Regions from separate parts of the Nonomuraea gerenzanensis genome, predicted to be linked through region 1. Evidence: riboswitches for the same ligand, from Rfam matches in the RefSeq annotation. Region 1 holds a riboswitch; each other region holds the start of a gene.

Region 1 (6,985 bases):
CGAGCCGTTTCTGCATGGCGATGAACGTGGCCGGGTCCTGGGTCAGATCCAGCGCGTGCATGTCGGCCCTGGCCTCGATGTGCCGGCTGATCACGTTCTGCGCGGGGCCCATGATCAGCGAGCCGATCGTCATGAGGCCCATGACCACGCCGACCGCCCGGGGATCGGTGATGGAGGTGACGCGCGTGCGCCGCCGTACCGAATTGAAGACCAGGAACAGCCCGATCGCGCCGAGACCGGCGCCCAGGGCGCCGATGAGCGTGCCGTACAGCACGTCGTCGTGCTTGGCGTGGCCCAGCTCGTGCGCCACGACCAGCTCCACCTCGCGCTGCGGCGCCTGCAGCAGTGTGTCGTAGACGACGATGCGGCGCGTGGCGCCGAAGCCGGACACATACGCGTTGAGCGCCGTCGTGCGGCGCGAGGCGTCGGCGACCAGCACGTCCTCGACCGGCACGCCGTCACGCTCGGCCATCTCCAGCAGATTCGTGCGCAGCGAGCCCTGCGGCATGGAGCTGAAGTCGTTGAACAGCGGCTCGAACACCACCGGGTAGACGAACGACGTCACCACCGTCAGCACGAACGCGCCGATCGCGGCGGGGATCCACCAGCGCCTGACCTTGCGCGCGAGCGCCACCAGGGCCAGCAGCATGACGCAGAGCAGGACCGCCTCCACGCCCAGGTTCTTCAGCCGGTCGCCGGCCCAGCCGCCCCAGTCCTGGGTGGACAGGCCGTAGTCGCGCAGGATCGTCTCGACCCAGATGGCGAGCGGCCACCTGACCAGCTCGGCGAGCGCGGTGATCACCAGGGCGCCGAGGACCACCCGCGCCCACCACGGGCCCTTCAGCCTGCCCAGCACCTTGGCGCTGAACGGGGTGGCGACCAGGATGCCGGCGACGATGATCGTGAGCGCGAGCGAGAGGTAGCTCGGCAGGGTGGTGGACGCGTCGAACGCCTGCGATCTGGCGATCTGGGCGGCGGTGAAGTCGCGTGCCGGGTCCGGCGGGTCGCCGGTCAGCACCTGCCAGGGGGTGCTGAAGGCGGCCACGGCCACGATCAGCAGGCCCAGCAGGACGAGCGCGATGGCCGCCGGGCGCAACGCGGCTCGGCTGTCGGGGGCTGCTCCTGTCACGGGTACCTCTCCACGATGCCCCGGCGCGGACGGCTCGGCGTCGCCCGCGCTTCCGCTTCCGGGGTGCGCGGCGTCCTCCGACGCGCTTGCGGGGTGCGCGGCGTCCGCCGGCGCGCGTCCGGGGTGTGCGGCGTCCTCCGATTCCGCCGCGTCGCCCCAGTGCTCGCCCGCGCCCCGGCCGCTCGACGCCTCCCGGGAGCCGCCGGAGCCGCTCAGCGCCTCCCCGGCGCCCGCCTCTCCGTGAGCGGTGCGTTCGCTCCGTGCCGTGTCCTCCTCCGGATGGCCGGCCGCGCCCACGGCCGCCAGCGCGCCGTCCGTCACCTCGCCTTCCCGTGCCGCGTCGTCAGTGTCTTCTCGATCGCTCATCTGCCTCCCCCTCATCCGAGCCGCTCCCGCACGTACGCGCGCCACCGTGCGGTCAGCGTGGCGACGGAGAGCCCCAGCGAGGCGAGCGCCCGATCGACGCCTCCGGCCTGGGCCGCACGGTAGAGCCTCACCAGGGTCCCCTCACCGAACCGGTCAGCGAGGAAGCGACACGCCAGCCAGGCCTCCTGGTACGCCCGGGCGAGCCGGTCCGGGTCACGCCCGTCCGCCGCGAAAGCCGCAGGCCCGGGCAAAGCGCTCGGCAGCCGCCCGGCCCGCACCTCGGCCGCCAGTTCGGCGGCGGCCGTCGCCACGGGCAGCCCGGCGTCGCGGTAGCCGACGTAGTCGGCGAACCCCTCGTACAGCCAGACGGGCAGGCCGTCGGTGCCCGCCACGACGTGGGTCAGCTCGTGGGTCAGGACGACGTCCCTGCCGGTGGGGGTGAGCGTGGCGAACGGCTCGGGCACGACGATCACGCGCCGGCCGTCGGCCACGGCGGCCAGCCCGTCTACCCGGCCGACCCCGGCCAGGCGGGCGGCGTCGCGGCTGGACTCCGGCACGACGACGAGGGGGCGTACGGGCCTGCCGAGGACGGCCGAGACCCGCCTGCCCGCGCTGTCGGCCCTGCGTGCCAGCTCGTCGAGCAGGCCGGGCGGCGCGGTGGCCGGGCCCGCCACGGTGGCGCGGGCGCCGCGGCTGACCGCCGCGGGCCGTCCCGGCCACAGGTCGCGCAGCTCGGGAGGCAGGATGGGGGAACCCGGCGGCGGAGTGGCCGCGGCGGGAAGCAGGAGCAGCAGGCCCGCCACCACGGCTCGCCGGCTCACCTGCTCGAACACGATGCCCGATCGTAGTGCCCCTGCCCTGGTGCGGGCGCCGAACGTGCGAGAGCCCCGTCCGAATCCAGGAAATCCTCCAAGAATCCGGACGGGGCTTCTTCACATGCCGGGACGAACCGCGCCGACGAAGGACGATCGGCGCCATCCGCTCAGCTTGTCGATGCGTACCCGCTCGCCTGTCCGTGGCGAGTGGATCATCTTGCCCTTGCCGACGTACATGCCCACGTGGCCGAGCCCGCTGAAGAACATCAGGTCACCGGGCCGCAGCTTGCGCCAGGAGACCTTGTGCCTGGTGCGGGCGAACTGGCTGCTCGCCACGCGCGGGAGCTTGACCCCGGCCTTCTTCCAGGCGAACTGGACGAGACCGGAGCAGTCAAACGAACCAGGCCCTGTGCCTCCGTACCTGTACGGGTCACCGATCTGGTTCTTGGCCACAGAGACGGCCCTGCGGGCCTTGGCTTGCTGCCGAGCGAGCTTGGCTGCCCCTCGCTGGGCTGCCGTGGCCTTCTTGGACGTCTTGGCGGTGGTCTCCGCCTTCACCGTCGTCAGGGCGGCCGTGTCGCTCGTCGTCGCCGCCTGAGCCGTGGGGGCATGGAGGACCAGACCTCCGGCCGTCACGGTCATCGTGAGTGCTACGCCACTCAGGGCAAGGCGGGACAGGCGGGGGTTCTGCAGGGGACTGGACAGGATTGCTCCTTGAGTCTTCCACGAACGCCTACCGGGTTAGCTGACGGATTCGGGCCTGGAAGTCGCCCTACGGCGCGATGGCGCGCCGATTCACCCCTGATCCCTGGGGAACTGGGATCGCTGGGTCCCCGGCTCCGTGCCTCCTGGCTGCACGGATTCGGCAGGCCGCATGCCCGATCGTGTCGATTGGGGATGTCGGGAGCGGCCGGCGGATTCTTATCTCTCACATCGGGAGGGACCGATGCCGGTTCGCGGAGCCATGGCTTGTTCACCGCGACGACGCCAGAAGCTACGCCGAAAGGTCAAGGAACGGCAAAAGGTGAGTCAGGTTGTAAAGATCAGACAAGGAGTGGAGTCAAGGTCGAAACCCCTGCTGGAACACCAGGTTCTGTTACCATAATGTGACCCTGCTCACACTTCGCGAACGCCTTGATTGTCAGGTCCCAAAAGTCACTTAAGTCACATTTGACACACTTCAAACGTGAGCAACGCCACTGGGAGCGCTCCCGACGGATCTACGACGCCGAATCGTAGACGGCAGGCTACGGGCGGACGGCGCCGACCAGGGAGCGCCCGTAGGAGGAGAGCTTGACGACCTTGACGACGTCACCCGTCTGCGGCGCGTGCACGATCTGCCCGTTCCCCGCGTAGATGCTGACGTGCCCGAGCCCCTCGCTGAAGATCAGGTCGCCGGGCTGCAGGTCGTTCAGGTCCACCTTCCGGCTGGCGCCCCAGGCCCACTGCTGCCACGTCGTCCGGGGCAGTGACACCCCTGCCGCCGCCCAGGCCGCCTGCGTGAGGCCGGAGCAGTCGTAGCCGCGCGGCCCCGTACCGCCGTAGATGTACGGCTTGCCCACCTGCGCGTACGCGAACCGCAGCGCCGCGGCGGCGCTGCCCGAGGCGGGCCCGGTGTACTTGATGCCCGTGCTGTTGGGGTTGCCGGGGTTGTAGGCCCCCAGCCTGTCCAGCAGCTTCTTCTGCTGGGCGATCAGCTTGCGGATCTCGGCGCGTTCCTTCTCGACGGCGTCGCGCTCCTCGTCCGCCTCGTCCAGCGCCACCTCGGCCTTGTCGCGCTCGGCCTTCAGGCCCTTGTTCTCGCGGTCGAAGACGGCCAGTTTCTCGGCCCGCTCCTGCGAGAGCTGCCCGGCCACGGCCCAGCCGGAGAGCATGGCGTTGGGGTTGTCGGAGTTGAAGAGGCCGGGCCAGGAGGTGACGTCCTCGCCGAGCTTGTAGCTCTCGACGGCCATCCCGATCACCTGCGCACGAAGGTCCGCGACCGTCTCAAGCTTGCGCTTGTAGCTGTCGTTCAGCTTCGTGTAGGTGCTCTTGGCCTTCTTGTAGCGCTCGTTGGCCTGGTTGAACTGCTCGACGACCTTGTCGGCCTTGTCGTTCAGCTTCTCCAGCTTCGCCTTGGCCTGCGCCAGCGTAGGCCGTGGATCAGCGAGGGCAGCTCCCGTCGGGTACAGCACCAGTCCGAACGCGAGACCCGCGGCCACCGGCACCCGGCCAAACCTCACTGTATCGCCTCCCAGGGATTACACCTGGGGCGAAATAGTACAGAAGTGGCAGGCGGGGTAACGCCAAACCTACCAATTCGTAATTTACGCGCGGCCGAGCCGGCGCAGCAGCAAACCAGACGGAACGGGTCTGGCACCCATCCGCCTGACGGACTCGGCCACCTCGCGGTCGGAGGAGACCACGGCGATGGCCCGGCCGGACGGCTCGGCGCGGACGAGCTGGCGGATGAGGTCGTCGGCGATCTCGCCCGGCGCGCTGAACAGCACCCGCACCCCGCGCGGCGCCACCACCTGCACGGGCGCGTTGAGCTCCGCCCCGTCGAACACCACGGTCACCTCGACCCTGGTCTGCGCCACCAGCCCGCCCAGCGAGGTCATCAGCCGGGTGCGCTGGTCGGCGAGGGTGAGGGTGCCGTAGCCGGTCTTGGTGACGTTGTAGCCGTCGATGATCAGATGCACCTGCGGCAGCGCGAGGAGCTGGTCGAGCAGCTGCGGGTCGTCGTCGGCCAGGGCCCGCGCGGGCACCCCGCGCACGCCGGGCCGCTCGCCGGTGACCGCCGCGACCGAGTCGGCGGGCCGGCTGATCGTGGTGGGCAGGGCCAGCTCGCGGCGCAGCCCCGCCGAGGCGTCCTGGAGCGCGTCGAGCAGCACCCTGATGCGGGCGTCCTCGATGCTCCTGCCCTCGCGGGCGGCCCGGCGCGAGGCCTCGAGCTGCTTCTCCACGTCGGCCAGCCGCTCGCGCAGCCGGCGCAGCTCGGACTCGCCGGCGCTGCCCGCCGCCGTGGCGGCCGACCTGGCCTCCTCCGCCGCCCGCTCGGTCTCCTCGGCCCGCCGCGCCGCGGCCTTGGCCCGCTCGCGGGCGTCGTGCAGCTTGCGGCGCAGGTCGGAGTTCTCCGCGCGGGCCGCCTTGAGCTGCTCGCGCAGCCGGTCGACCTCCTCCTTGGCCGCGCTCTTCTGCGCGGCGAGCTGCTCGCGCAGCCGCGTGACCGTCTCCTCGCGCTCGTGGTCCTCGGCGGCCACCGCCGACTGCTCCAGGTCGGCGCGGGCGGTCTCGATCATCTCCGCCCAGCCGGGCGGCCTGGTCAGGTACGCCGCCGCGGCCACGAGCACGGGGTCGGCGGCCGGGGGCACGTTGCCCTCGGCCAGCGACGCGACCAGCTCCGGCCACCCGGCGGCCACCGACTCGGCGACCAGCTCGCGGAACTTCTTGTCGTTCTCCAGCTGCGCCGCGATCGGCGCGCCCCCCAGCTTGGCCCGCTTGCGGGGGTCGAACTTGGCGATGCCGCGCAGCGGTGGCGGGATGGTGGCAGTGGGCATCGTGCCGAGAACCTGGGAGGCCAGATCCACGACATTGAGCCGCACCTGCTCGGGAAGCGGGCGAGACAGGCCTTCACCCGCTGAACTCATCCCACTTGTCCCTTCGTGACATGCCCTTTCAGACAAGGGTACGGCTGTTGCGTACCTGACCGTAACGGCCGCCCCTGTATGGACAAGCGCTTGCTAGGGGGTATACGACTGACGAAGGGCACATGTCCAACCGGGAGGCCCCTCGTGCCGGAACAGTTGCGCACTTCCACTCGCGACCTGGAAGAACTGCGGAAACGTGCCACCGTCTGGCTCAGCGCCCGCGTCGGCGCGACCGTCTCGGTGTCCGAGATGTCCAGACCGTCGGAAAACGGCCTGTCAAGCGAGACTCTGTTCTTCACCGCCACCTGGGACGGGCGCAGTACGCGCTGCGTGGCCAGGCTGGCACCTGCGGTGGAAGCCGTTCCCGTCTTTCCCTCCTACGATCTGCGGGCCCAGTTTCACATCATGCGGCTGGCCAGGGAAAAAGCTGGGATCCCAGCGCCCAGGGCCCTGTGGTTCGAGCCGGACCCCGGCCCGCTGGGCACGCCCTTCTTCGTCATGGAGCGGGCCGAGGGTGAGGTGCCGCCCGACGTGATGCCGTACACGTTCGGCGGCTGGCTGCACGACGCCTCCCCCGCCGACCAGCGGCGGCTGCAGGACGCCACCGTGGGCGTCGTGGCCGCGCTGCACCGCACCGCGTTCACCCCGCAGGACCTGGCCCCGTTCGGCAGGGCGGGGCTGCGCGCGCACGTCGAGGCGCAGCGCGCCTACTACGAGTGGGCGCACGGCGAGCACCGGATCCCGCTGCTGGAGCGGGCGTTCGGCTGGCTGGAGGCGCACTGGCCGGACGACCCCGGCCCCGACGTGCTGACCTGGGGCGACGCCAGGGTCGGCAATGTGATGTACCGGGGCTTCGACCCGGTCGCGGTGCTCGACTGGGAGATGGCCGCCGTCGGCCCGCCCGAGCTGGACCTCTCCTGGATGATCTTCCTGCACCGGTTCTTCCAGGACATCACGATCGGCGCCGGCCTGCCCGGCATGCCGGAGTTCATGCGGCGCGAGGACATCTGCGCGACCTACCGCGAGCTGACCGGCTACGAGCCCCG
Region 2 (6,985 bases), 5.4 Mb from region 1:
GCCTCGACGTCTTCTCCAAGGAGCCCTGCACCGACAGCCCGCTGTTCGAGCTGGACCAGGTCGTCGTCACGCCGCACCTCGGCGCCTCCACGCACGAGGCCCAGGAGAAGGCCGGCACCCAGGTGGCGCGCAGCGTGAAGCTGGCGCTGGCGGGCGAGTTCGTGCCCGACGCGGTCAACGTCCAGGGCGGCGCCGTCGCCGAGGACGTCAAGCCGGGCCTGCCGCTGGCCGAGAAGCTCGGCCGGGTCTTCACCGCGCTGGCCGGCGAGGTGGCCACCAAGCTCGACGTCGAGGTGCGCGGCGAGATCGCCGCCCAGGACGTGCGGGTGATCGAGCTGGCCGCGCTCAAGGGCGTCTTCGCCGACGTGGTCGAGGAGCAGGTCACCTACGTCAACGCGCCGCTGCTGGCCAAGGACCGCGGCATCACCGTCGAGCTGGTCACCAGCTCCGAGAGCCCCGACTGGCGCAACGTCGTGACCGTGCGCGGCGTGCTCGCCGACGGCCGCACCGTCTCGGTCTCCGGCACGCTGTCCGGCCCCCGCCAGATCACCAAGATCGTGGAGGTCAACGGCTACGAGATGGAGATCGAGCCGACGGCCCACCTGTGCTTCTACACCTACACCGACCGCCCCGGCATCGTCGGCGTGGTGGGCAGGCTGCTCGGCGAGCACAGCATCAACATCGCCTCGATGCAGGTGGCCCGTGACACCAAGGGCGGCAAGGCGCTCATCGCGCTGACCGTCGACTCGGCCATCCCCGCCGAGGTCGTCGAGCAGATCGGCACCGAGATCGGCGCCGAGAGCGGCCGCTCGGTGGACCTGGAGGACTGACCTCCGCCGGAGCCTCGTCGAGGGCCGTCACCCGTTCCGGGTGGCGGCCCTTTGCGTCTCAGCATGCAAGATAGTAGGACTTCCGAGCAGATCCTCGGGTACTGTGGCTGCTAATGCGCCAGGTGTTCGTACTCATTGCCTGCCGCGGCGGGGCCTGTTAGGGCAGGTCGACGACCCGCCGCGGAGAGCGGCGTTGTGTCGGCCAATAAGTCCCTTTCGTCCGGTCCGTGACCCGGACCACGAGATCAGGCCCGGTCGGATTCGCGACCGGAGTCCGGCTTCCCACTGGAAACGCGTCCGCGAGATGAGCTGAGTCACATGTACGACATGTATGCCTGGAACCGTACGGAAGAGCAGCAGGACGAGGCCGCCGAGGCCCTGCAGACCGCGCTGGACCGCCGCGACAACGGCGGCGCCCCTCAGAATTCGAGCCGGTAGAAGACCGCCGTCCGCCGCAGCGCGGGCACGAGCTTGATGATCGTGCCCACCGCCCGGTGCGTGGCCGACAGGCGGTTGAAGCCGTCGATGTCGAACGCGCTCAGCGCCTCCAGGCAGCGCAGCCCTGGATGGATGGCCAGCAGCTCGGCGGGGCCGTCGATCGCCCAGTGCATCGTCGCCCCCGCCTTGCGCACCGGCCGGTTGAGCCGTTGCAGCCGCAGCCCGAGCGGGCTCAGGGCGTCGAAGACGAAGGCGCCGCCGGGGAAGCGGTCCACGATCGCCCGCACCAGCGCCGGGCCCTGCACCGGGTCGAGGTAGTAGAACAGGCCCTCCGCCACGACCAGCGCGGGGGCGTCCGCGGGCACCTGCTCCAGCCAGCCGAGGTCGGTGACGGAGGTCCCGATCAGGGTGTGGCCCGGCCGCTCGGGGAACAACCGCCGGCGCAGCTCGACGACCTCCGGGTAGTCCACGTCGTACCAGCGCACGGACGGCGGCGGGTCCATGCGGTGGACGCGGGTGTCGAGCCCGCAGCCCAGGTGCAGCACGGTCGCGTCCGGGCGCGCGGCGAGGAACTCGCCCGCCCACCGGTCGACCAGGCGCGCCCGCAGTGCCACGGCCCTGGCCATCTTGGCGTCGAGCCCGGTGCTGCCGAAGTCGTGGTCGATCCGCTCGATCGTCTCGGCCGCCAGCCGGTCGCCGAGGATGGGGTGCGGGGATCGGGCGTCGAGGGCCCTGCCGTACAGGGTGGCGAGGAGAGTGGCCTTCTCCTCGGTCAGGTGCACCTTCTCGGGGGACATACCCGACACGGTACGCCCAGGGTACGAAGACCTGCCCCTGTGGATACGGAGAGTGTTGGTAACGTCGCTCTGCGTATTCACCCATGCAGGAGGTTCCCCCATGCGCGCTTCCCTGAGCGTGATCCGTCGTGCCGTGACCGTCGCCCTGCCCGCTCTGTCCGCGGCTGCGCTGCTGGCAGCGCCCGCCCAGGCGCAGGAGTCCTACCTGCGCATCACCACCCACCACGCCGGCAGCACCGCGCAGTGGATCCTGACCTGCGGTCCGGCGGGCGGCATCCACCCCGACCCGCGAGCCGCCTGCGGCATGCTGGACGACTTCGGCGGCGACCTGGACCGCCTCAGGTTCCAGCCAGGCGAGCCGTGCCCGAAGATCTTCGACCCGGTGCACGTGCAGATCAGGGGTGACTATCGCGGCGAGCCCAAGGACTTCGCCGAGGACTATCCGAACCCGTGCTTCGCGGAGCGGCTGGCCGCCCCGATCGTGCCCAGGGTCGGCTGAGCGGGACGGGCGGCCCCGCGGGGGAAAGCGGGGCCGCCCTGGCTCTTTCCGGTAGTGCTCAGAGGGTGGCGGTCAGCGAGGCGGGGACGGGCTCGCGGCGCTCCTCCAGCAGTTGGGCCCACCGGCGCACGCCCTTGGGGTCGGGCCGGACCGCGCCGACGAAGGCCTGCCTGCGCCAGCTCGACAGCTTCTCCTCCTTCACCACGTCGCCCGAGTGCGGCGCGTGCACCATGTAGCCGGGCTTGGAGATCATTCCGACGTGACCCAGGTTGCTGAAGAACACCAGGTCGCCGGGTTCCAGCTCCGTCCAGTCGATCTTTCTGGAGAACGCCCCGTACTGTTCGCGGGCGGTGCGGGGCAGGTCGATGCCGGCCTTCTCGTACGCCCGGAGCATCAGCCCCGAGCAGTCGTAACCCGAGTCGCTGGTCCCGCCCCAGACGTAGGGGATGCCGCGCTTGGTCATGGCGAAGTCGAGGGCGACCTTCCATGCGGGCTTGGGCGCCTGTGCCAGCCTGATGCGCTTGATCTCGGCGCCGGTGAGGGTGGTGTCGTCCTTGTCGGTGACGGACTTCACGGACTTCCAGGACTTCACGGACTTGACGGTTTTGACGGGCTCGGCGGGCTTGGCGGCGAGGTTGTCGCCGGTGGCTGCCTGTGCGGCCGGGGTGGCCAGGATGAGTCCGGCAGACGCCGCTGCCAGGACGATGGCGATGCGAGACAGAAGACTGTCCTTCCATGCGGCCGACCGGGTTAGCTGACGGGCTCGGGCCTGGAAGACAGCCCTACGGCGATACCGCCGATTCGCCCCGGGGGGAAAGATGGGTCCCCGGCTCCACGCAGCTGCTGCGCGGATTAGGCTCGACGGACTCTAACGAAACGGTCAAAAGGTCGCAATCCCCCCAAACCGGACGTCCGCGAGGTGAGATGGTGTGTTCGTCAGGCGAGACGAGCCGGTATGGTTGCCGTCATGGAGTCGCGTAACATCCGCCTGGCCGTCATCCCTGGGGATGGCATCGGCACCGAGGTCGTCGCCGAAGGGCTCAAGGTCCTTGAGGCAGTAGGCACGAAGATCGAGCCCACCCACTACGACCTGGGGGCCGCCCGCTATCACCGTACCGGTGAGACGCTCCCGGACGCGGTGCTCGAAGAGCTGCGCGGCTACGACGCGATCCTGCTCGGCGCCATCGGCGACCCCAGCGTGCCCCCCGGCATCCTGGAGCGCGACCTGCTGTTGCGGCTCAGGTTCGCCTTCGACCACTACGTCAACCTGCGGCCGGTCAAGCTCTTCCCCGGCGTGGCGACCCCGCTGGCCGACACGCCGACCGCGAACATCGACATGATCGTGGTCCGCGAGGGCACCGAGGGCCTCTACGCCGGCACGGGCGGCGTCATGCGGCGCGGCACGCCGCACGAGATCGCCACCCAGGAGTCGCTCAACACCGCCCACGGCGTCGAGCGCGTGGTGCGTTACGCCTTCGACAAGGCCAAGTCCCGCCCGCGCAGGAAGCTGACCCTCGTCCACAAGACGAACGTGCTCACCTTCGCCGGCGACCTGTGGCAGCGCACGGTCGACCGCGTGGCAGGGGAGTATCCCGAGGTCACCACCGACTACTGCCACATCGACGCGGCCTCCATGTTCTTCGTGACCCAGCCCGAGCGCTTCGACGTGGTCGTCACCGACAACCTGTTCGGCGACATCATCACCGACCTCGGCGCGGCCATCGCCGGCGGCATCGGCCTGGCGGCCAGCGGCAACATCAACCCCGAGGGCGCGGCGCCCAGCATGTTCGAGCCGGTGCACGGCAGCGCCCCCGACATCGCCGGCCAGGGCAAGGCCGACCCCACCGCGACGATCCTGTCGGTCTCCATGCTCCTCGACCACCTCGGCCTGCACGACGAGGCGGCCAGGGTCGAGCGGGCGGTCGCCGACGACATCACCGAGCGCCGGGCCGGCCGCAGCACCAGCGAGATCGGCGACGACATCACCGCGCGAGTATCCGGCTAGGACCGCCTAGCCCCGTACGCGCCTGGCGGTCCGAGGAGGACTGCCGGGCGCGTTTTCGTGTTCCCAGGTCAAGGCGGTAATCGGGCCAACCACCCCATCCGCCGCTTGCCATCCCATATAGCGAGACAATAGGAAGTACGAACCGCCCATGCGGAAGCGACAGCTCCCGGACGGGTGACCGGATTCCGGTAGATTTCGGTAGACCGTAGAGAGAAGGACCGCCGTCATGACCATCGCTCCGAAGCTCAGCTTCGACGTGCAGCTATCCGACCACGCTCGCACCGCGGCCGAGCGGGAGCAGGTACTGGCGAACCCGGGGTTCGGGCAGACGTTCACCGATCACATGATCTCGATCGACTACACCGAGGGCGAGGGCTGGCACGACGCCCGGCTCATGCCGTACGGCCCGCTCTCGCTCGACCCCGCCACCTCGGTCTTCCACTACGCGCAGGAGCTGTTCGAGGGCCTGAAGGCCTACCGGCAGATCAGCGGCTCGATCGTGACGTTCCGCCCGTACGCCAACGCCGGCCGTTTCAACCGCTCGGCCGCCCGCATGGCGATGCCGGAGCTGCCGGAGGAGACGTTCGTTGAGTCGCTGGAGCTGCTCGTCCAGACCGACAAGGAGTGGGTGCCCACCACCGAGGGCCACAGCCTCTACCTGCGCCCCTTCATGATCGCCACTCAGGCGGGGCTGGGCGTCAACTACCCGTCGAAGACGTACAAGTACATGGTCATCGCCTCGCCGGCGGCCTCGTACTTCACCGGCGGCATCAAGCCCGTCTCCGTCTGGCTGTCCACCGAGTACACCCGCGCCGCCCCCGGCGGCACCGGCTTCGCCAAGTGCGGCGGCAACTACGCCGCGGCGTTCGTGGCGCAGCGGCAGGCGGTGGAGAACGGCTGCGACCAGGTGGTCTGGCTGGACGCACAGGAGCACCGCTACGTCGAGGAGATGGGCGGGATGAACCTGTTCTTCGTCTTCGGCGACAAGCTCGTCACCCCCTCGCTCACCGGCACCCTGCTGCCCGGCATCACCCGCGAGTCGATCCTGGAGCTGGCCGGCGACCTGGGGCTGGAGACCGAGGAGCGGCTCATCACGGTGGACGAGTGGCAGCAGGCCAGCGCCTCCGGCGACCTCACCGAGGTGTTCGCGTGCGGCACGGCGGCCGTGGTGACGCCGGTCGGCACGGTCAAGGGCGCCGACCGCTCGTGGACCGTGGCCGACGGCACGCCCGGCCCGGTGACGATGCGGGTGCGCGAGGAGCTCGTCGGCATCCAGTACGGCGCCCGCCCCGACACCCACGACTGGATCCACAAGATCGGCTGATCCTCCCGGTGAGCCCGCCGTGCGGCGGGCTCACCAGAATTCGCCGATATGCAGCGACAATTCCCACGGCGCCGGCAGGAACAGCGGCTCGGCGACGCTCGCGATCGTTTCCCGGCCGTATGCGCGGCCACCGGGCTCGCTGTGCAGCCGCACCGTCTGCTGCGCCGGATCGACGATGAGATAAAGCGGCACCCCGGCCGGCGAGTAACCGCACGGTTTGACGTAGTAATCGTCGTAGGAACTGCCGGAGGAAACGATGTCGACGAGCAGCAGCGTCGAATCCCCGTGCACCGCGTACTCCTTGTGCAGCCGCGGCGACTGCGGCACCACCGTCAGGTCGGGGATGTACCGATCGGCCTGCCGGCCCAGGTGGATGGTGATGTTCGGCCAGATCTGCCAGCCCCGCTCGACGGTCGGGCCGAGCAGCGCGCGCAGCACCCGGAACAGCGACATGTTGTGCTGCCAGGTGCCCGCCTCGTTGACCACGATCCGGCCCCGCACCGTTTCGACCCGATATTCGGGATGCAATTCACGCACAGTTCGGAATCGCTCTTCGAGCGGAGCGGCCATGGCGCTGCATCCTTTCTTCGGGCGGAGTGACCGAGCGTATGCCGGGCCGGGGGTGTGAATACAGGGCGTGCGGCCCGCGGATTTACCGGTCGATCCTGCTCAGGTAACCCTCGTCCCCCTGCTCGCCCGCCACGGCCTCCGGCGGCACCAGCGCCTCCAGCCGCCGCACGGTCTCCTCGTCCAGCCGCACCTCGGCGGCGGCCGCGTTGGCACGTACGTTCGCGGCCCTGGTCGTGCCCGGGATAGGCACCGTGCCCCGGTGCACGAGCCAGGCCAGGGCGAGCTGGGCCACCGACAGCCCGCACTCGGCCGCCAGGGCCGCCACGGCGTCCGTCAGCGCCACGTTGCGGTCCAGGTTGCCCTCCTGGAAGCGCGGGTTGCCCCGCCGCCAGTCGCCGGCCCCGAGGTCGGCCCGGGTCCGTACGACGCCGCCGAGCAGGCCCCGGCCCAGCGGGCTGTAGGCGACGAAGCCGACCCCCAGCTCCTCGCAGGCCGGCAGCACCTCCTTCTCCGGGGCCCGGT
Region 3 (6,985 bases), 600 kb from region 1:
AGCCGATCCGCTTGGAGCCGCAGCCAGCCTCGCAGGTCCTCGGGCGTCGCCAGCAGATCACCGACGGCTGTGCGGGTGTTCACCAGGTCCAGAGCCAGCGGCTCCCCGGTCAGCGCGTCGAGATCACTCATGTCTCTAATGCTACATGGCCGGGTTGACCCATTAGAAGAATTCACGCTATACCTAATGCATCATCCCGCCCCAAAGGAATTAGGAAGCCTGATGCTGCCTGAGATCACCCACCGGCACCTCGACATCGACGGCGTCCGCGTCTTCTACCGTGAGTCGCGCCCCGACCCCGCCGACGCCCCCGTGCTGCTCCTCCTGCACGGCTTCCCGTCCTCCTCACACCAGTTCCGCCGCCTGATGGACGCCCTCGGCAGCCGCTACCGGCTGATCGCCCCCGACTACCCAGGCTTCGGCCAAACCGAGACCCCGGACGGCTTCACCTACACCTTCGACCGCCTCGCCGACGTCACCGAGGGCTTCGTGCGCGCGCTCGGGCTCACCCGGTTCGCCATGTACGTCTTCGACTTCGGCGCCCCGGTCGGCTTCCGGCTGGCGGAGCGGCACCCGGAGTGGATCGCGGGGCTGGTGGTGCAGAACGGCAACGCCTACACCGAGGGCCTGTCCGACGGGGCACGGGACTTCGTCGCGCTGCGCCCGGAGACGCCGGGGGCCGAGGGGACGATCCGCGAGCTGCTCACCCTGGAGGGCACCCGCAGCCAGTACGAGACCGGCGTCCCCGACCCGTCCGTGATCGCCCCGGACGGCTGGACACTCGACCAGCACTTCCTCGACCTGCCCGGCCGGAAGGAGGCGCAGGTCGCGCTCGCCTTCGACTACCACTCCAACGTGGCCCGCTACGAGAGGTGGCAGGCGTGGCTGCGCGAGCACACGCCGCCCACGCTCATCACGTGGGGCAGCCACGACCCGTTCTTCCCCGAGCCGGGAGCGCGCGCTTACCTGCGCGACCTGCCCGAGGCGGAGCTGCATCTGTTCGACACGGGGCACTTCGCGCTGGAGACGCACCTGCCGGAGATCGCGCCGCTCATCGGCGGCTTCCTCGACCGGGTGTGGGGTTGATCCGTCAGCCCAAGTCGTCCCAGGTGACCTCCTTGACGGAGCCGTCGGGCTGGTAGCGGAAGATCCTGGGCTCGCCCATCTGCGCCGTCAGCTCCTCGGTCTGCGCGCGCCGCTCCTCGGGGGCCGGCCCGTCCGGGTCGATGACGGTGAAGCCGAGCAGCTCGACGTCCTCGGGCTCCGCGTCGTCCGGCTCGATCGAGCCCTCGATGGTGAAGCCCAGCAACTCGCGCAGCGCGTCCTCGCCGAGCTCCAGCGGGTGGAACGGCAGCGGGTACGGGCCCTCGTCCGGCCGGCCGGGCGTGGGCAGGACGGGGTGCTCGCCGTTCCAGTAGGGCAGCTCGAACGGGAAGGGGTCGCCGAGGTTCTCGATGACGCCGCTGTCGGGAGAGAGGCTGAGGGAGCGGATGAGGCGGCCGTCCTCCCAGACGGCGAAGGCCAGCCAGTCGACGACGCTGTGCATGGCGTGCAGGACGAGCCGGCGGCCCCTGCCGGCCTCGATGAGGTGGGCGGGGAGCTGCGACGGGTTGTCGATCATGAAGTGGTCGCAGCAGACGAGGTCCACGCCGGGGAAGCTGGTGGCGTAGGCGAGGTCCTCGGGTGGGCGGATGTGGTCGAGGAGGTTGCCGGGCTCGGCCTGTGTGATGTGCCAGCCGGGGAAGGACCGCTCGATCAGGGCCCTGGTGGCGGTCTCGTCCGGGCGGCCGGGGGTGCGCAGGAGGCGGGGGAGGGGGTTGCCGGGGGAGGAGTAGGCGATGACGCCGGTCTTGGCTCCCATGCGGGGCTCCTTCGGAGGCGGGTGCTCGGAAGAGGCAAAGTAGCGAGCCCGTCCGACAAAAGCCCGCGGCGGCGAAGCCCTGAGAACGCGACGAGCGCGCGTCCCCCAGGTGGGGACGCGCGCTCGTCGCGTCGCATGGAAGGCGGAGGCTCGTGCTCGCGCCTGGAACGTTCCGTCAGGAAGCGTACTGCGGGTAGCCGTAGCCGACGACCTGCGACTTCGGACGGATGCGCTCCTCGACCTTGCCGTTGCCGGTGTTGCCCTCGATCGTGGAGATGGTGCCGTTCTGGTTGTCCTTCACGACGAACCCGACGTGCTGGATGTCGCTCAGGCTCTTGCCGCCGTCCCAGGCGAAGAACACGACGGCGCCGGGCTTGGCGACGGTGCCGAAGCGGTCGTTGGCGGCGAACCACTTGGCGTGGGCGACGGTGTAGGCGTCCCAGCCGACCTGCGGGCGGGCGCCGGTCTGCTCGCCGACCCAGGAGACGAACATCGAGCACCAGGCGGCGTTCAGGTAAGCGGCGCGGTTGCCGCCGTCACGGGCGACGGTCTCGCCGGCGCGCTGCGAGGCGGCGTACCACTGCTGGAACTTGGTGCCGCCGCCGGCGGCGTTCTCGCTGGTGCCGACCTGGGCCTTGGCCATGGCCAGTACCTGGTCAGCGGTAACGTTGATCTTGGTCTCGGTACGGTCGTCCGCGCCCGCCTTGTGGGCGGCGATGGCGGTGGCCGGGTGCTTCGCGGCGGTGGCCGCGGCGACGCCGGTGGCGGTGTCGGCGTTGGCGGTCATGGCGTTGACGCCGAGGGCCGAGGCGATGACGGTGGCGCCGAGGGCGGCGCGGGCGATGTTGGTCTTCGAGACAGCGTTGAAACGGTGCTTGGCCATCGAGGGAGGTGCTCCTTGCTTCCATGCCGCTTACCGGGTTAGCTGACGGGCTCGGGCGTGGAAGCTGCCCTACGGCACCGGAGTGCCGATTCGCCCCAAAGACACATGGGTCCCCGGTTCCGCCAGGAGGCGGATTCAGCGGTCGCAGGACTATCCTGCGATTTGCGATCTTTCTTGCGATGGTCTGACATAGCCGGACAAACCGGACGTATGCCCCGAGTTGCCCCATAAGGTAATACATGAGGCAAGAGGATTACAAATCCATAAAAGCCCGGCTAGGCGAATTGCCTGCGAGCGTCGGCCAGAAGCCCCATCATGGCAAGGGATTCGTCAAGAGGCATGATCGAGGATTCGGTCCTGCCTTCGGCCGTGGCGGCGCGGACTTCGCGGAGCTCTCCGGCGTATCCGTTGTCCGCCGGATCGAGCACGTGCTCTTCCGGCTCCATGGAGGGCCCGGTGAGAACGATCCGCTGCGGAGCCCAGAACGGCGCCGGGATGTCCGCCCGCATCTGAGTACCTACAACACACGCCGTGTTCGGGTAATTCCCGAGCAATGAAGCGGCCACGAGAGCGTGTGCGCCGCCGGGGTAGAGCAACACGCCGGCCGCCTCCGCGTCCACCCCGCTCGGGGCCAGGGAGCCGGTGATGCGCAGGTCAGCGGGCATGCCGAGGAGCAGCTGGGCCAGCCCGAACGGGTAGATCCCCAGGTCGAGCAGGGCCCCGCCGCCCAGCTCCGGCGCCCACAGCCGGTGGGCGGGGTCGTAGGGCGCGGCGAAGCCGAACGTGGCCTGCACCGAGCGCAGCTCGCCGAAGCGCGGATCGGCCGCGATGAGCTGGATGAGCGGGTTGAACCGCGTCCACATCGCCTCCATCAGGAACACGCCCGCCTCGCGCGCCAGGCGCACCATCTTCTCCGCGTCGTCCACGGTGGCGGCCAGCGGCTTCTCGCAGAGCACGGCTTTACCCGCGGCGATGGCCGGCTCGGCCACCTGAAGGTGCTGCGCGTGCGGGGTGGCCACGTAGATCGCGTCCACCCCCGGGTCGGCGCACAGCTGCTCGTAGGAGCCGTACGCCGACTCCGCCCCCAGCGTGGCGGCCAGGGCCCGCGCCCTGGCCAGATCCCGTGAGCCGACGGCGGCCACCCGCATGCCGGGCTCCGCCGCGATGGCGGCCCCCACGGTACGGGCGATCCCGCCGGTGGCCGCAATTCCCCAAGTGAAGTCTCGCACCCGGAGATGTTATATGGGAGGTAAAGAGAGAGTTATGGGGGGATATGTAATTAAAGGCGTGGCGTCACAAATGTCACGCCCGTCACTCAGGTCATGTTGAACGTGTCGGGGTCCGGCCCCAGCCGCTGCCCCTTGTTCAGAGCCCCGATGGCCGACAGGTCCTCGGTGTCGAGGATGAAGTCGAACACGTCGATGTTCTCCGCGATCCGCGCGGGCGTCACCGACTTGGGGATCACCACGTTGCCGAGCTGCAGATGCCAGCGCAGCACGATCTGCGCGGGCGTCTTGCCGTACTTGCCCGACAGCACCGACAGCGCCGGGTCCGACAGCAGCCCCCTGCCCTGCCCCAGCGGGCTCCAGGCCTCGGTCAGGATGCCGTTGGCCTCGTGGAAGGCGCGCATCTCGCGCTGCTGCAGGTACGGGTGCAGCTCGATCTGGTTGATGGCGGGTGTGATGCCGGTCTCGTCCATGAGCCGGGTGAGCGTCCGCACCGTGAAGTTGGAGACCCCGATGGCCCTGGCGCGGCCGTCACGGTAGATCTTCTCCATCGCCTTCCACGCCTGCACGTACTTGTCCTGCTGCGGCACGGGCCAGTGGATGAGGAACAGGTCTATGTGGTCCAGGCCCAGCCTGGCGAGGCTCTCGTCGAAGGCGGCCTCGGCGCGGCCGTGGTCGCCGTTCCACAGCTTCGTGGTGACGAACACCTTCTCGCGCGGCAGGCCGCTGTCGCGCACGGCCCGCCCCACGCCCTCCTCGTTGCCGTAGGCGGAGGCGGTGTCGATGTGGCGGTAGCCGGCCTTGAGCGCGGTGGTGACGGCCTGCTCGGCCTCCTCGGCAGGGACCTGCCAGACCCCGTATCCGAGCTGCGGGATCTGCACGCCGTCGGTGTTGAGCATGAGCGAATTCATACCCTCCATTGTTCACGCCGCGTTTCTGAGGGCTTAAGGCGGTGGGGCTAGCTTGAAGCGGTCGTTAACGCGCCATCACCCCGCTGGGAGGGCAACGAGTGGTCGAACAGGCGTCGGCCTGGGTGGAGTCCCCGCTCCAGATGCTGTGCGCCGTCGAGGCCCACCACGCCGGGCTTCTCGGCCCCGAGACGGCTGTCGTGCCACGGGCGGGCCTGCGGCCGCTGAAGGCCACGCGGCGCGAGCTGCGCTCGCTGGGACTGCCGGACGGGCTGGTGCTGGCCGAGCCGCGCGAGCGCATGCCCAGGCGCGTGCAGGCCGTGGGGGACGCCTTCTCCGGCAAGGTGCAGCTGCGCTGGCTCACCTCCCGGCCGGGCCGCATCGTCATCGTGGATGACGGGCTGGCCACGCTGCGGCTGCTCGAACTGCTCGCCGCGGGCCCGTACCGGCCGCTGCTGCGCGCCCGCGCCCACCCCACCAGGCTGCGCTCGGCGCTCGGCCTGGCGGCGGCGCTGCGGCTGCGGTACAGCAAGGTGTCGGTCTTCACCGCCCTGAGCGTGGACGACAAGCTGGCCGAGGCCGTCCGCCAGGCCGGCGTCGACCTCGTCCGCCACGACTTCGCCTGGCTGCGGGCCCAGCCGCCCAGCGCCCAGGGCCCGGCCGAGCGCACGGTCGTGCTCGGCACCTCCCTGGTCCGCAACGGCCTGGTGCACCGCGACCACTACCTGCGCTGGCTGACCGACCTCGCCGCGCGCGAGCCGCTGGCCTACTACCCGCACCGCCGCGAGGACCCCGTGGACGTCGCCCTGATCCGGGAGCGCCCCGGCATCACCGTCCACGACGCAGGCGTGCCCGCCGAGCTGACGCTGCGCGGCCTGGACCCGGGCCAGCGCGTGCTCAGCCTGCCCTCGACGGCGATCACCTCGCTGCGGGTGCTGCTCAGCCCGCGCGGCGTCGCCGTCGAGCCCGTGGACGTTCCCGATGACTGGTGGACCAGCAGGGCGGCCCCCGCCCTGCGATCGCATTTGACCGGAGTGTCCAGTTGAAAGTGTTGGCGGTCGCCGACTCCGACTCGTATCTGAAATGGGCGGCCTGCCTGCTCGGTGACCTGCCTCCGGGCTGCGTCACGGAGCTGGTCGTGGTGCGCACGCCGATCGCCCCGTCCCCGGAGCAGATCGCGGCGGCGGTGAACGGCAGGGCGGCAGACCCGCCGCCGGTGCTGTCGGCGCGGTCCGTGCGGCGGCTGGCCGAGCGGACGCAGCCCGACGTGATCCTCGTGGCCTGCACGGGCCCCGTGGTGGACGTGCTGGTGGCCGAGGTGCTCGACGGGCTGCGCCCGCGGCCGGTCTTCGTCAGCGGGCTGCCCGGCATCTCGGTGCCTGCCACGGAGAAGGCGTGGATCTTCCGCAGCGGCTGCGACCTGTTCGTGGTGCACAGCGAGCGCGAGGTGGCCGAGTTCTCCCTGATCGCCGCCAGGCTCGGCGGGGGAGGGGCGGTGGGCCTGGCCCGGCTGCCGTTCCTGCGGCCCGAGCCGACCGCCGCGGGCGGCAACCGGGTCGTGTTCGCCACCCAGGCCAAGGTGCCCAGGGAGCGCGAGCAGCGCGAGCGGATCCTGCTGTCGCTGGCCGAGCTGGCAGGGCGGCGGCCCGACCTCGACGTGGTGGTCAAGCTGCGCGCCCTGGAGGACGAGCGGCAGACGCACAACGAGCGCTTCCACTACCAGCGGCTGTGGCGGGAGCTGGGCGAGCCGGGGCGGCTGCTGTTCGCGGCCGGCTCGATGCAGGAGCAGCTCCAGCAGGCGGCCGGGTTCGTGACGGTCAGCTCGACGGCGGCGCTGGAGGCCATCGCGATGGGCGTGCCGTCGCTGGTGCTGAGCGACTTCGGCGTGAGCGCCGAGATGATCAACCTGGTGTTCGAGGGCAGCGACCTGCTGGGCACTATGGACGAGCTGGCCGCGGGCGAGTTCCGTACCGCCTCGCCGGCCTGGTGCGCGGCCAACTACTTCCAGCCCGCCGAGGAGAACGACTGGGCGGGGCTGCTGGCCGGGCTGGTGGTCTCCCGGCCGCGGGTGCCCGCCACGTCGCTGCTCGACGGGCCGGAGCACGCG

Evidence for each region. A riboswitch is a leader RNA that binds a small molecule or an ion and turns the genes downstream of it on or off. The one in region 1 is predicted to bind cyclic di-AMP.
Region 2: linked by a shared signal. The riboswitch ahead of LCN96_RS47825 (C40 family peptidase) and the one ahead of LCN96_RS17670 (C40 family peptidase) in region 1 are both predicted to bind cyclic di-AMP.
Region 3: linked by a shared signal. The riboswitch ahead of LCN96_RS20355 (CHAP domain-containing protein) and the one ahead of LCN96_RS17670 (C40 family peptidase) in region 1 are both predicted to bind cyclic di-AMP.

Annotation. Positions count from the first base shown of each region.
Region 1 covers NZ_CP084058.1:3,673,522-3,680,506, reverse strand. The annotation lists gene LCN96_RS17680 (M48 family metallopeptidase) at 1-1,495, opposite strand, end outside; gene LCN96_RS17675 (gluzincin family metallopeptidase) at 1,507-2,328, opposite strand; gene LCN96_RS17670 (C40 family peptidase) at 2,428-2,952, opposite strand; cyclic di-AMP (ydaO/yuaA leader) riboswitch at 3,026-3,188, opposite strand; gene LCN96_RS17665 (C40 family peptidase) at 3,558-4,532, opposite strand; gene LCN96_RS17660 (NYN domain-containing protein) at 4,617-5,849, opposite strand; gene LCN96_RS17655 (phosphotransferase family protein) at 6,084-6,985, shown strand, end outside.
Region 2 covers NZ_CP084058.1:10,272,192-10,279,176, reverse strand. The annotation lists gene serA (phosphoglycerate dehydrogenase) at 1-830, shown strand, start outside; gene LCN96_RS47835 (class I SAM-dependent methyltransferase) at 1,250-2,065, opposite strand; gene LCN96_RS47830 (SSI family serine proteinase inhibitor) at 2,166-2,564, shown strand; gene LCN96_RS47825 (C40 family peptidase) at 2,623-3,156, opposite strand; cyclic di-AMP (ydaO/yuaA leader) riboswitch at 3,289-3,433, opposite strand; gene LCN96_RS47820 (3-isopropylmalate dehydrogenase) at 3,532-4,569, shown strand; gene LCN96_RS47815 (branched-chain amino acid aminotransferase) at 4,796-5,893, shown strand; gene LCN96_RS47810 (Uma2 family endonuclease) at 5,924-6,463, opposite strand; gene LCN96_RS47805 (aldo/keto reductase) at 6,546-6,985, opposite strand, start outside.
Region 3 covers NZ_CP084058.1:4,275,248-4,282,232, forward strand. The annotation lists gene LCN96_RS20340 (CGNR zinc finger domain-containing protein) at 1-131, opposite strand, end outside; gene LCN96_RS20345 (alpha/beta fold hydrolase) at 223-1,086, shown strand; gene LCN96_RS20350 (DUF6928 family protein) at 1,091-1,861, opposite strand; gene LCN96_RS20355 (CHAP domain-containing protein) at 2,037-2,744, opposite strand; cyclic di-AMP (ydaO/yuaA leader) riboswitch at 2,757-2,895, opposite strand; gene LCN96_RS20360 (Gfo/Idh/MocA family protein) at 3,020-3,973, opposite strand; gene LCN96_RS20365 (aldo/keto reductase) at 4,060-4,881, opposite strand; gene LCN96_RS20370 (hypothetical protein) at 4,980-5,924, shown strand; gene LCN96_RS20375 (DUF6716 putative glycosyltransferase) at 5,927-6,985, shown strand, end outside.